Acidithiobacillus ferrooxidans ATCC 23270: one gene and its partner. The main gene of each other region encodes a partner of the protein of the gene in region 2 in a complex. Links are inferred from orthologs where the notes say so. Each region holds a gene or a part of one and is shown on either strand. Other genes may lie near its edges.

The links. The genes of interacting proteins can lie anywhere in the genome.
Region 1: the proteins of mfd (region 2) and uvrA are in contact, whole or in part, in a crystal structure (PDB 4DFC), measured with the Escherichia coli proteins. The link is inferred for Acidithiobacillus ferrooxidans ATCC 23270 from one-to-one orthologs.

What each region holds. Positions count from the first base shown.
Region 1 is NC_011761.1:2,529,763-2,534,383, forward strand. The notes cover bases 1-3,337. They hold uvrA (excinuclease ABC subunit UvrA), read left to right. Parts: upstream 1-332; coding sequence 333-3,137; downstream 3,138-3,337. Other genes in these bases: AFE_RS13065 (single-stranded DNA-binding protein), read right to left, coding at 1-246; AFE_RS13075 (hypothetical protein), read left to right, coding at 3,203-3,337. Outside these bases: more of AFE_RS13075, read left to right, coding at 3,338-3,757; trxA (thioredoxin), read left to right, coding at 3,872-4,621. UniProt on the Escherichia coli protein: The UvrABC repair system catalyzes the recognition and processing of DNA lesions. UvrA is an ATPase and a DNA-binding protein. A damage recognition complex composed of 2 UvrA and 2 UvrB subunits scans DNA for abnormalities.
Region 2 is NC_011761.1:313,943-320,393, reverse strand. Bases 1-4,015 are described here. They hold mfd (transcription-repair coupling factor), read left to right. Parts: upstream 1-365; coding sequence 366-3,815; downstream 3,816-4,015. Other genes in these bases: serB (phosphoserine phosphatase SerB), read left to right, coding at 3,812-4,015; ispD (2-C-methyl-D-erythritol 4-phosphate cytidylyltransferase), read right to left, coding at 1-214. In the rest of the region: more of serB, read left to right, coding at 4,016-4,930; AFE_RS16980 (glutathione peroxidase), read left to right, coding at 5,066-5,809; gorA (glutathione-disulfide reductase), read left to right, coding at 5,899-6,451. UniProt on the Escherichia coli protein: Couples transcription and DNA repair by recognizing RNA polymerase (RNAP) stalled at DNA lesions. Mediates ATP-dependent release of RNAP and its truncated transcript from the DNA, and recruitment of nucleotide excision repair machinery to the damaged site.

The DNA of each region.
Region 1 (4,621 bases), 2.2 Mb from region 2 along the record:
CTGCAGGCGGCCTTCCACATAGGCCATGCTGCCCTTGCGCAGATATTCGCCGGCGATTTCCGCAGTGCGTCCGAAGAGCACGACGCGATGCCATTCGGTGCGCTCCTGCTTGTTGCCTTCCTTGTCCTTGAAGGTCTCGGAAGTCGCGATGCTGAAGTTCGCGATGGCGCCGCCACTGGGCTGATAACGCATCTCCGGGTCCCGTCCCAGATGCCCCAACAATATGACCTTGTTCACTCCCGCCATCGTCTGATCTCCTTATGGTCAAGGGGACGGGCGTCCCCGAAAGCTTTATACTAACCCATTGTCCCAAAAAAGAGCATGTCGGCTGCATGGAACACATCCACATCCGGGGCGCCCGCACCCACAACCTCAAGAATATTTCCCTTACCTTACCGCGCGACCGCCTCATCGTCATCACCGGGCTGTCCGGATCGGGCAAGTCGTCGCTGGCCTTCGACACCCTCTACGCCGAGGGTCAGCGCCGCTATGTGGAAAGCCTCTCGGCCTATGCCCGCCAGTTTCTCTCCCTCATGGGCAAGCCCGATGTGGATGCGATCGAGGGGCTCTCCCCCGCCATCGCCATAGAGCAGAAATCCACCTCCCATAATCCTCGCTCCACCGTCGGCACCGTCACCGAGATTCACGACTATCTGCGCCTGCTCTATGCCCGTGCCGGTACCCCCTGGTGCTGTGGCGCGCCCATTCAGAGCCAGACCATCAGCCAGATGGTCGATCAGCTCCTGGCCCTGCCCGAGGGCGAAAAGCTCATGATCCTGGCGCCGGTGCTGCGTGACCGCAAAGGCAGCCACGAGGACGTCATCGGCAGCCTGCGCGCACGCGGTCTGATTCGCGCCAGGGTGGATGGTCAACTCCTCGAACTGGACGAAATCCCCGCCCTGGACAAGAAGCGCAAGCATCGCATCGAGGCCGTCATCGACCGTCTGGTGCTGCGCGGCGACAGCGGGCCGCGCCTGGCCGAATCGCTGGAAACCGCCCTCAGCCTCGCCGAGGATCAGGCCATCGTCGTCCTCATGGGGCCACAGCATGAGGAAGAGCGACTGTTTTCAGCTCACCATGCGTGCCCCAGCTGCGGGCGTTCCTTCCCGCCTTTGGAGCCGCGCCTCTTCTCTTTCAATAATCCCGCCGGGGCCTGCCCACGCTGTGACGGCCTCGGCGAGATCACCTTTTTTGACCCCGACCTCATCGTCCCCGATCCGGAACTGAGCCTGCGTGACGGGGCTATCGCCGCCTGGACCAAGCGCCATCAGGAGCACTACGCGCCCCTGCTCACGGCGCTGGCCGAGCACCTTCATTTTTCCCTGGATACCGCCTGGCAGGATCTACCCTTCGACATCCGCGAGCATATCCTCCATGGGAGTGCCGAACGCATCACCGTCCAGCAAGGGACGCACCGTCACAAGCTGAGCTTCGAGGGCGTCATTGCCGGGCTGGAACGCCGCCTGCGCGAAACCCAGTCCAACCTCATCCGCGAAGAAATCATGCGCTATATGGGCCGTCTGCGTTGCCCCGTCTGTAATGGCAGCCGCCTACGCGAAGAGGCGCGCATGGTCAGGGTTGGCCCGCTGGCCATTCAGGAGGTCTCTGCCCTCTCCATCCGTGACGCCTTGCAACACTTCACCCACCTGCAGCTGGAAGGGCAGGAAGCCCTCATCGCCGAGCGCATCCTCAAGGAAATCGGCAGCCGTCTGACGTTTCTGGTGGATGTCGGCCTCGACTACCTCAGCCTCGACCGCTCCGCAGAAACCCTCTCCGGTGGGGAAGCGCAGCGCATCCGTCTCGCCTCGCAGATCGGAGCCGGGCTGGTGGGCGTGATGTACGTCCTCGACGAACCCTCCATTGGCCTGCACCAGCGCGACAATGATCGACTCATCGGCACCCTCAAGCATCTGCGCGATCTCGGCAACACCGTCATCGTCGTCGAGCACGATGAAGACGCCATCCGCGCCGCCGATTATGTGGTGGACATGGGCCCCGGCGCCGGCACCCACGGCGGCGAAGTCATCGCCCAAGGTACACTGGAAGATATCTGCACCAATCCCAACTCCCTCACCGGGCGCTATCTGACCGGCGATCTGTGCATCGCCGTCCCCGGACGGCGCCGCGCCAATGTCAGCCAGCGCTGGCTGGAAGTGCAGGGCGCCACCGGCAACAATCTCAAGTCGGTGGACGTGCGCATTCCCATCGGCCTCTTCACCTGTATCACCGGGGTCAGCGGTTCCGGTAAATCGACCCTCATCAACGACACCCTCTACCCCGCCTGCGCCCGCGTGCTCATGGGCAGCAGCCAGAATCCTGCGCCCCACAGGCAGATACGCGGCCTGGAAGAACTGGACAAAGTCATCGCCATCGACCAGAGCCCCATCGGCCGCACCCCGCGCAGCAACCCGGCCACCTACACCGGCCTCTTCACCCCGATCCGCGAATTGTTCGCCGCGACCAGCGAAGCCCGTACCCGCGGCTACAATCCCGGCCGCTTCAGCTTCAACGTCAAGGGCGGGCGCTGTGAAGCCTGCGAGGGCGACGGCGTCATTCGGGTGGAAATGCACTTTCTGCCGGATATTTATGTGCCCTGCGACGTCTGCGGCGGCAAGCGCTACAAGCGCGAGACCCTGGATGTGCATTACAAGGGCAAAAGCATTCACGACGTCCTGGAGATGACCGTGGAGGATGCGCGGGCCTTTTTTGACCCTGTCCCCGCCATCGCCCGCAAATTGCAGACCCTGCTGGATGTGGGCCTCGGTTACCTGCGTCTGGGCCAGTCGGCCACTACCCTCTCCGGCGGCGAAGCACAGCGCGTCAAGCTCTCCCGGGAACTCTCCCGTCGCGACACCGGACGGACCCTCTACATCCTTGACGAACCCACCACCGGCCTGCACTTTCATGACATCGCCCTGCTCCTGGAGGTACTGCAGAAGCTGGCCGATGCGGGCAATACCATCGTCGTTATCGAACATAATCTGGACGTCATCAAGACGGCAGACTGGGTCATCGACCTCGGCCCCGAAGGCGGCTCGGGCGGCGGCCAGATCATCGCCACCGGCACACCGGATGAAGTGGCACACAATCCGTCTTCCCACACCGGGCGTTATCTGGTGCGGCATCTCCATCGTTGAGCTTTTTTGCACAGCCGCAGCCGATGCCGCAAAATAACCGGCAAACATTGACTGGAGTTCACCATATGCCCGTCCTCCCCGAACGCCGAGAGCAGATCCGCAGCGCCCACGCGGCACTCATCCTGCAGGTCGTCGCCGCCTGCCAGAATGTCCATCTCCGGGCGCCACTGGAAGAAAGCCTGCGCGTGGCGGCAGCCAACGGCTGGGGAGATCTGGTTGGCGTCATCCGCCATATATTGGCCGGGCAACGGGAGCCCGACCTGCTCCAAGGGCTGGACGAAGAAGACGGCACCATCATCGAATCCATTCTCATGGGCTTGCAGAATCCCGAAACCTTGCCCAAGGCCAGTGATCAAGCCGACCCCACGCTTGCCGCCCCTGGCCTTGCGAGCGTCATCCTCGCCACCCGCCGCGGTGAGCCGGAAGCCTTGGCGTGGCTGGGCCGTATGGCCACCCAGATGCAGCGGGCCGGCGGCGACATGGCACGCATGGGCGCGGCCCTTGGCCCTCTTTCCCGGGGCCACTACGATCGCCGCAAACTGGAGCGCGGCATGGGCCCCCTCGGGCGTAGCCTGCTCCAGGCCGTGCTGGACGCCTTGGCTAAAGCGGAACAGCAATAGCCGCCCCGGAAGCCAGCCGCGTCTTGAAAGCGCCCGGTTTTGACCATACCTGAAACGGTAAAGGAAAGCAGTACGGTCTATCCTCTTCTTCACCTCTTCTTCTCAGGAGTTCGTATGGCAGTCAGTGGACACGTTCTCGAAGTGAATCTCGATAATTTTCAGGAAGCCGTCGTAGGGCTGTCCCGGAAGGTGCTGGTACTGGTCGACTTCTGGGCACCCTGGTGCGCACCCTGCCGCGCTCTGGGTCCGGTCCTCGAAAAACTGGCGGAGGAGATGGGCGGCGCCTTCGTGCTCGCCAAGGTCAACTCTGACGAGAACGCCGACCTGTCGCGCCAGTATCAGGTGCGTGGCATCCCCGCCGTCAAGGCCTTCAAGGATGGCAAAGTCGTCGACGAATTCACCGGGGCGCTGCCCGAATCCGCCGTGCGTCGCTTCATCGAAAAAAACCTGCCGTTGCCAGGTGACGACCTGCGTGTGCAGGCGCTCGACGCCATCGCCCAGGGCAAGGCAGCGGAGGCCCAAGCATTGCTGGAACAGGCCATCAGCATCCACCCTGGGAACGATCCTGCGCGCCTGGCGCTGGCGCACCTGGCCATCCAGCAGGGCCGCCATGCCGACGCCCAGGCCCAGATCGACGCCATGTCTCCTACCTTCCAGATGGAAACCGAAGTCGAAGGCCTGAAAGCCCTGCTGGAATTCACCGAGACCGCCCACAGCGCGCCGTCCATGACCACACTGGAGGCCACCATCGCCAGCGAAAAGGGCGATCTCCGTGCGCAGGCCATGTATCAGCGGTCCTTGCTCCTTCTTTTGCAGGGGCAGGAAGAAGCAGCCCTGGACCAGCTCATCGAGATGGTGGAACGC
Region 2 (6,451 bases):
GCATGGGTCCCAGCAATTCCCGCCAGGCGCCGGTGGCAATATCCTCGCCCGGCAGAACCAGCTGAATGCCGGCAATTCGCGGTTCCCCAAGGAAGGCCGCCAGGGTGTGGGCAATGACGGGACGGTCGCGCAGCAGAACGTACTGCTTGGCCTGCGCCGCGCCAAAGCGCTGTCCCCGCCCTCCCGCCGGGATCACCACCCAGACGCGCTCCATATGCACCCCCAATCTTCTGGACCCAAGCCACCAGCGCGAAGTATCCGCAGTCTTGAGGGAGGACGCAAGAAAGCCGCGTCCCGTTTTGCAGTTTCCATGGCGCCCCTTTACACTAGGGGCCTTCAGGGCCCTCACATAAGATCAGATATTCTTGGATCGAAGTCTTTCTCTCGGCACCCCGCCGCGCGCCGGGGCGGCACGCGCATTTAGTCAAATTTACGGTGCTGCGGATAGCTGGCTGGCAGCGCAGATGACGCGGCAGTGGCAGCGCCCGCTACTGATTCTGCTGCCGAACGCCCGCGACGTGGAGGAATGGCAGCGCGAGTGGCGTTTTTTCGCACCGGACTTGCCCGCGCCGCTGGTTTTCCCGGACCGCGAAATCCTTCCCTATGACCGCTTGGCGCCGCCGGCAGATGCCACGGCCACCCGACTGGCTACCCTTGCCACCTTGCCGGAATGGCGTGGCGTTTGTCTCGCCCCCCTGTCCGCCGTCCTGCAACGCCTGCCACCGCGCAGTTTCCTCGACCAGCACGCTTTTGTCCTAGCCGTGGGCGACCACCTGAGTCCGGAAGGTTTTCGCCAGCGCCTGATCGACGCCGGCTACCGCAACGTCAGTGAAGTCTCTGAGGCCGGCGAATTGGCCTGGCGTGGTGGAATCATCGATCTCTTTCCCAGCGGTAGCCCCCTGCCCTATCGCATCGAGCTCTTCGATAGGGTCGTGGAAAGCATCCGTGCCTTTGATCCGGAAACCCAGCGTACCCTGCAAAAGGTCGAGGGGGTCTCTCTGCTCCCGGCGCGGGAAGTGCCGGTGGACACCGCCGCGCTACAGGAATTTCGCAGCCGCTTCCGCGCCCGGTTCAGCGGTGACCCGCAACGCGCCGAGATATACCGGGCGGCCAGCCGGGGACAGGCGCCCCAAGGCGCCGAGCATTATCTTCCGCTCTTCTTTCCGGAGTGCAGCCACCTGCTGATGCACTTTCCCGTAGACGGCGTCGTCTTTCTCCCGCCCGGTCTGGAAGCATCCGCCCGGCACATTCGTCAGGACTGGCAGGAGCGCTATGAGGAACGGAGCCACGACACGGTGCATCCCATACTGCCGCCTGATGAACTGCTCCTCCCCCCCAGTGAATGGGAAGATGTCCTGCGCGGTCGGGCGCGGGTATATGGGCAACAGGAGGGCGATGCGGAGCGTCTGCCGACCGCTCCCCTCCCCGATCTTCATGGCAGCCCGGAAGCGCCACTAGCCTCACTGGATACTTTTCTTCGCCATCTGCCGACCACGGGCCGGGTCATCCTCGCCGCTGAATCACCCGGCCGTCAGGAAGCCCTGTCGGAACGGCTTGGCAAGAGCGGACTGCTCCCCAGCCGGGTGCATGACTGGCCGGAGTTCCTGGCCGGTACGGAACGGATCGCCATCACCGTAGCACCCCTGGAACGCGGCCTGCTCATCAAGGAAAATGGCCTGGTCAGACTGGCGCTGGTCTCCGAGGCGCAGATTTTTGGTGATCGCGTCTTTGCCCAGCGGCGTAGTGCCAACGCCCGACAGCGCAGCATTGAAGGCTTGGTCCGCGATCTCGGCGAGTTACAGCCGGGTGATGCCGTTACCCATGAGGAATACGGCATCGGCCGTTTTCAGGGCATGGCTACGCCCTTTGCCTCCCAGGGAGACATCAATGAATATGTGGTCCTGGAGTACGCCAACGGCGATCTCGTCTACGTCCCGGCGGATCATCTGGATCGTATCGCCCGCTACGTGGGTAATGGTGCGACGGAACCGGTGCTCTCCCGCCTCGGCAGCAATCACTGGGAAAAAGTCAAGGCCAAGGCGCGGCAAAAGGCCGTCGATGCCGCCAGCGAACTGCTGGACATCTATGCTCGTCGCGCGGCGCGCACCGGTCGGGCTTTCCCCGAACCGGATGACGCCTATTGGGAATTCGTGTCCCGCTTTCCCTTTGAGGAAACCCCGGATCAGCAGCAGGCCATTGACGCCGTCATTGCCGATATGACCAGCCCCCACCCCATGGACCGCCTGGTCTGCGGCGATGTCGGCTTCGGCAAAACCGAGGTGGCGCTCCGTGCGGCTTTTCTGGCGGCGCACAGTGGTGCGCAGGTGGCCGTACTGGTCCCCACCACCCTGCTCGCCCAGCAGCATTACGAGAATTTCCGGAACCGCTGCGCCGGGCTGCCCCTGCGGGTGGAAGTGCTCTCCCGTTTCCAGAATGCCAAAACGCACAAGCAAGTGCTCACGGCAGTGTCCGTAGGGGAGGTGGATATCCTGATCGGCACCCACCGCCTGCTGCAAAAGGATGTCGCCTTCCACGACCTGGGGCTGCTGATTCTGGATGAGGAGCATCGCTTCGGGGTACGCCAGAAGGAGCGGATCAAGGCCCTGCGCGCCGAGGTGGATATCCTCACCCTGACCGCAACGCCGATCCCCCGCACTCTCAATCTCTCGCTGGCCGGCCTGCGTGACTTATCCATCATCGCCACGCCACCCCAGCGCCGCCAGCCGGTACGCACCTTTGTGCAAATCTGGGATGATGCGACGGTGATCGAAGCCTGCCAGCGCGAGCTGCATCGCGGCGGTCAGGTATATTTTCTGCATAATGAGGTACGCGACATCGAGCGCATGGCGGCCACACTGCGCCGCCTGCTGCCGGAAGCGCGCCTGCGCGTGGCCCATGGCCAGATGCCCGAGGGCGAACTGGAAGCGGTGATGCTGGATTTTTACCATCAGCGCTTCGACATCCTCCTCTGCACCACCATCATCGAGTCGGGGATCGACAACCCCCATGCCAACACCATCCTCATCAACCGCGCCGATAAATTTGGTCTGGCCCAGCTCCATCAGTTGCGCGGCCGGGTTGGTCGTTCCCATCAACGCGCCTACGCCTACCTGTTCACCCCGGACCTTCGGGCCATGAGCGACGATGCCCGGCGCCGCCTCGACGCCATCCAGTCCCTGGAAGATCTGGGCGTCGGCTTTGCCCTGGCCAGCCACGATCTGGAAATCCGCGGTGCTGGCGAGTTGCTCGGCGAAGAGCAGAGCGGGCACATGGATGAGGTGGGGTTCACCCTCTTCATGGAATGGCTGGACGATGCCGTGGAAGCCATCCGTGCCGGGCGGGATCCCCGCAGTCTGGAAGAACAACGCACGAGCGGTCCCGAGATCCATCTCAACACACCGGCGCTCATCCCCGACGACTACCTGCCCGACGTGCATTTGCGCCTGCAACTATACAAGCGCCTCAGCGATGTGCGCAGTGACACCGCCATCGGTGAGATCATGGTGGAGATGATCGACCGCTTCGGACCCATTCCGGCGCCGGCCCGCACCCTGCTCTGTCAGACCCGGTTGCGTCTTGTCGCTATCCAGACCGGCATTGAACAGATCGATGCCGGCCCCGCCGGTGCCCGCCTGCAATTCGCCGCCGAAAACCAGGTGGCCCCCGACAAAATCATCCGGCTCATCCAGCAACCTCACAGCATCTACCAACTGGATGGCGAGCACCGCCTGCGCATCCGCCGCGACCTGCCCGACGGCGAAGCGCGCTGTCAGGAATTGCTGCAACTCATCGACCAACTGAGGATTCAACCATGAGCAGTACCCGCCTTGCCATTCTCAGCCCCGCCGCCCGCGGGCCCATGAGTCTGCCGGCCAGTATGGGCCAACTGGTGGCGGAAGTGGAAAGTCACCAGGAGGTATGGGGTTGCTGGCTGCAAAGCTGGGATATGCCCGTCACCGTCGGTGAAATCGCCCCTTTCCTCGACGAACTCTCGCGCCAGGCCCTGCACCAGGAGCGGGAGGTGATCTGGGCTCCCATGAGCAGCGCCGAGAGCGCTGTACGTCTGGTGCTGCATGGAGCGGCGCGGCCCGAGGCGCTGCGCCGCGCACTGACCACCCTTCACCTGCAAAATCTTATGCCGGGCCGCGTACTCCACTGCCAGGGCGACGATCTGGCCCTGATCCTACACGGTTCCCGCGGCCCTCTGAGCGCCGTGAATCACCGCCTCATCGAAGCCCTGGAGGGGATCACGCTGGATGTTGCTGTTTCCCCACTGTGGGACAAGGGGCATTTCCGCCTGCTGCTGACCGATATGGATTCTACGCTGATCAGCATCGAGTGCATTGATGAATTGGCCGAACACCTCGGTCTCAGACGGCAGGTCGCCGCCATCACCGAACGCTCCATGGCGGGCGAGCTGGATTTCCAGACCTCCCTGCGCGAACGGGTGCGCCTGCTGGCCGGCACTCCGGCAAGCAGTATCGACACCATCATCCGCGAACGACTGCAGCTCAGTCCCGGCGCCCGGGAACTGGTAGCCGCGGCCAAGTCCCAGGGCGTCGAGGTCGGTGTCGTATCCGGAGGCTTCACCCAGTTTACCCGCCACCTGCAGGAAGCACTGGACCTCGACTACGCCTTCGCCAACACCCTGGAAATCATCCATGGGCAAATCACCGGCCAGGTTCTCGGAGATATCGTCGATGCGACCGCCAAAGCCGACATCCTCGACCTGCTGGCCATCGGCCTGGGCACCGACGCCGGTCATTGCATCGCCATCGGCGACGGTGCCAACGATCTGCCCATGATCCGCAAAGCCGGCATAGGCATTGCCTACCACGCCAAAGCGGTCGTCCGCGCCCAGGCGGATTTTCAGATTCGCTACGGCGGTCTCGATACCGCCGCCGCCTATCTCGGCTGGAGCACCGCCTGAACCGCGCACCTCGACCAACATTTTAATACTTGATATTATTTTAGACTTATTCTATTATCAGCCCATGTGCAGCACAGAACAATCTGGTGCACATCGGCAATGGTGCCGCAACTGCAGCATAAACAGGAGACTGAGATGAAACTGACCAGCATAGAAGGCCAAGGTGTTCCCCAGGCCGTGTTCCGCACCCGCGATGATAATCAGTGGCGTGACGTCAGCACCGACGAACTTTTCCAGGGCAAGACCGTGATCGTGTTCTCCCTGCCCGGCGCCTATACCCCCACTTGTTCCTCCAGCCATCTGCCGCGCTACAATGAACTTGCGCCGACCTTTCGCGAAAATGGCGTAGATGACATCCTTTGCATGTCCGTGAATGACGCCTTTGTCATGGACGCCTGGGCCAAGGAACTGGCTGTCGAAAACATCCACCTGATTCCCGATGGCAATGGCGAATTCACGGAAGGCATGGGCATGCTGGTGGACAAGAGCGAACTTGGGTTCGGCAAGCGTTCCTGGCGTTACTCCATGCTGGTGAAGAACGGCATCATCGAGAAAATGTTCATCGAACCCGACAAACCCGGCGATCCCTTCGAGGTCTCTGACGCCGATACCATGCTCCACTATATCAACCCGGAGGCACGCGATCCCGAATTCGTCACCATCTTTACCCGCGAAGGCTGCCCACATTGTGCCCGCGCCAAAGCAATGTTGAAGGAGCACGGCATAGCCTTTGAAGAGATCAAGACAGGTATGGGTACCGGCGTCAGTTCACGGACAATTCGCGCGGTGAGCGGACGTTCGACCGTGCCGCAGATCTTTATCGGCGGCAGACACATCGGCGGCGCAGACGACCTGGAGAAATATTTCCACGGGAAATAAGGGCACATCCCTTCGGATGGTCATCTCCAGCAGTATGCCGGGGATGACGTCCTTCTTGCCTCGTTCAACCCCGAAAAAAGGGAGCTATCATGACACAATCCTACGATCTCATCGTCATTGGTGGAGGCAGCGGCGGCATTGCCATGGCCAACCGCGCCGCCCGTTACGGGGCAGTCACCGCGCTGGTCGCCGCCGGTCCATTGGGCGGCACCTGTGTGAATGCAGGCTGCGTCCCCAAAAAAATCTACTGGAATGCCGCCCACCTTGCCGGGCAAATGAAGATGGCAGGAGAATATGGCTTCGATACCATAGAACCGCGCTTCCACTGGGAACACCTGAAGCAGCAGCGTGACACCTACATCGGGCGACTCAATGACCGCTATGCCCAAGGCCTGGATGGTAACGGCGTCTCCCTGATCCGCGGACATGCCCGTTTTTCCGGCGCGCATCGAATCCATGTCGGCGACAGCACCCTGGAAGCCGCACACATCCTGATCGCCACCGGGGGGCATCCGGTCTGGCCCGACATTCCTGGTGCAGAACTGGGCATCACCTCGGACGGATTCTTCGCGCTGGAATCGAGGCCCCGCTGTGTTGCCGTGGTGGGCGCCGGTTATATCGCCGTGGAGCTCGCCGGGGTAC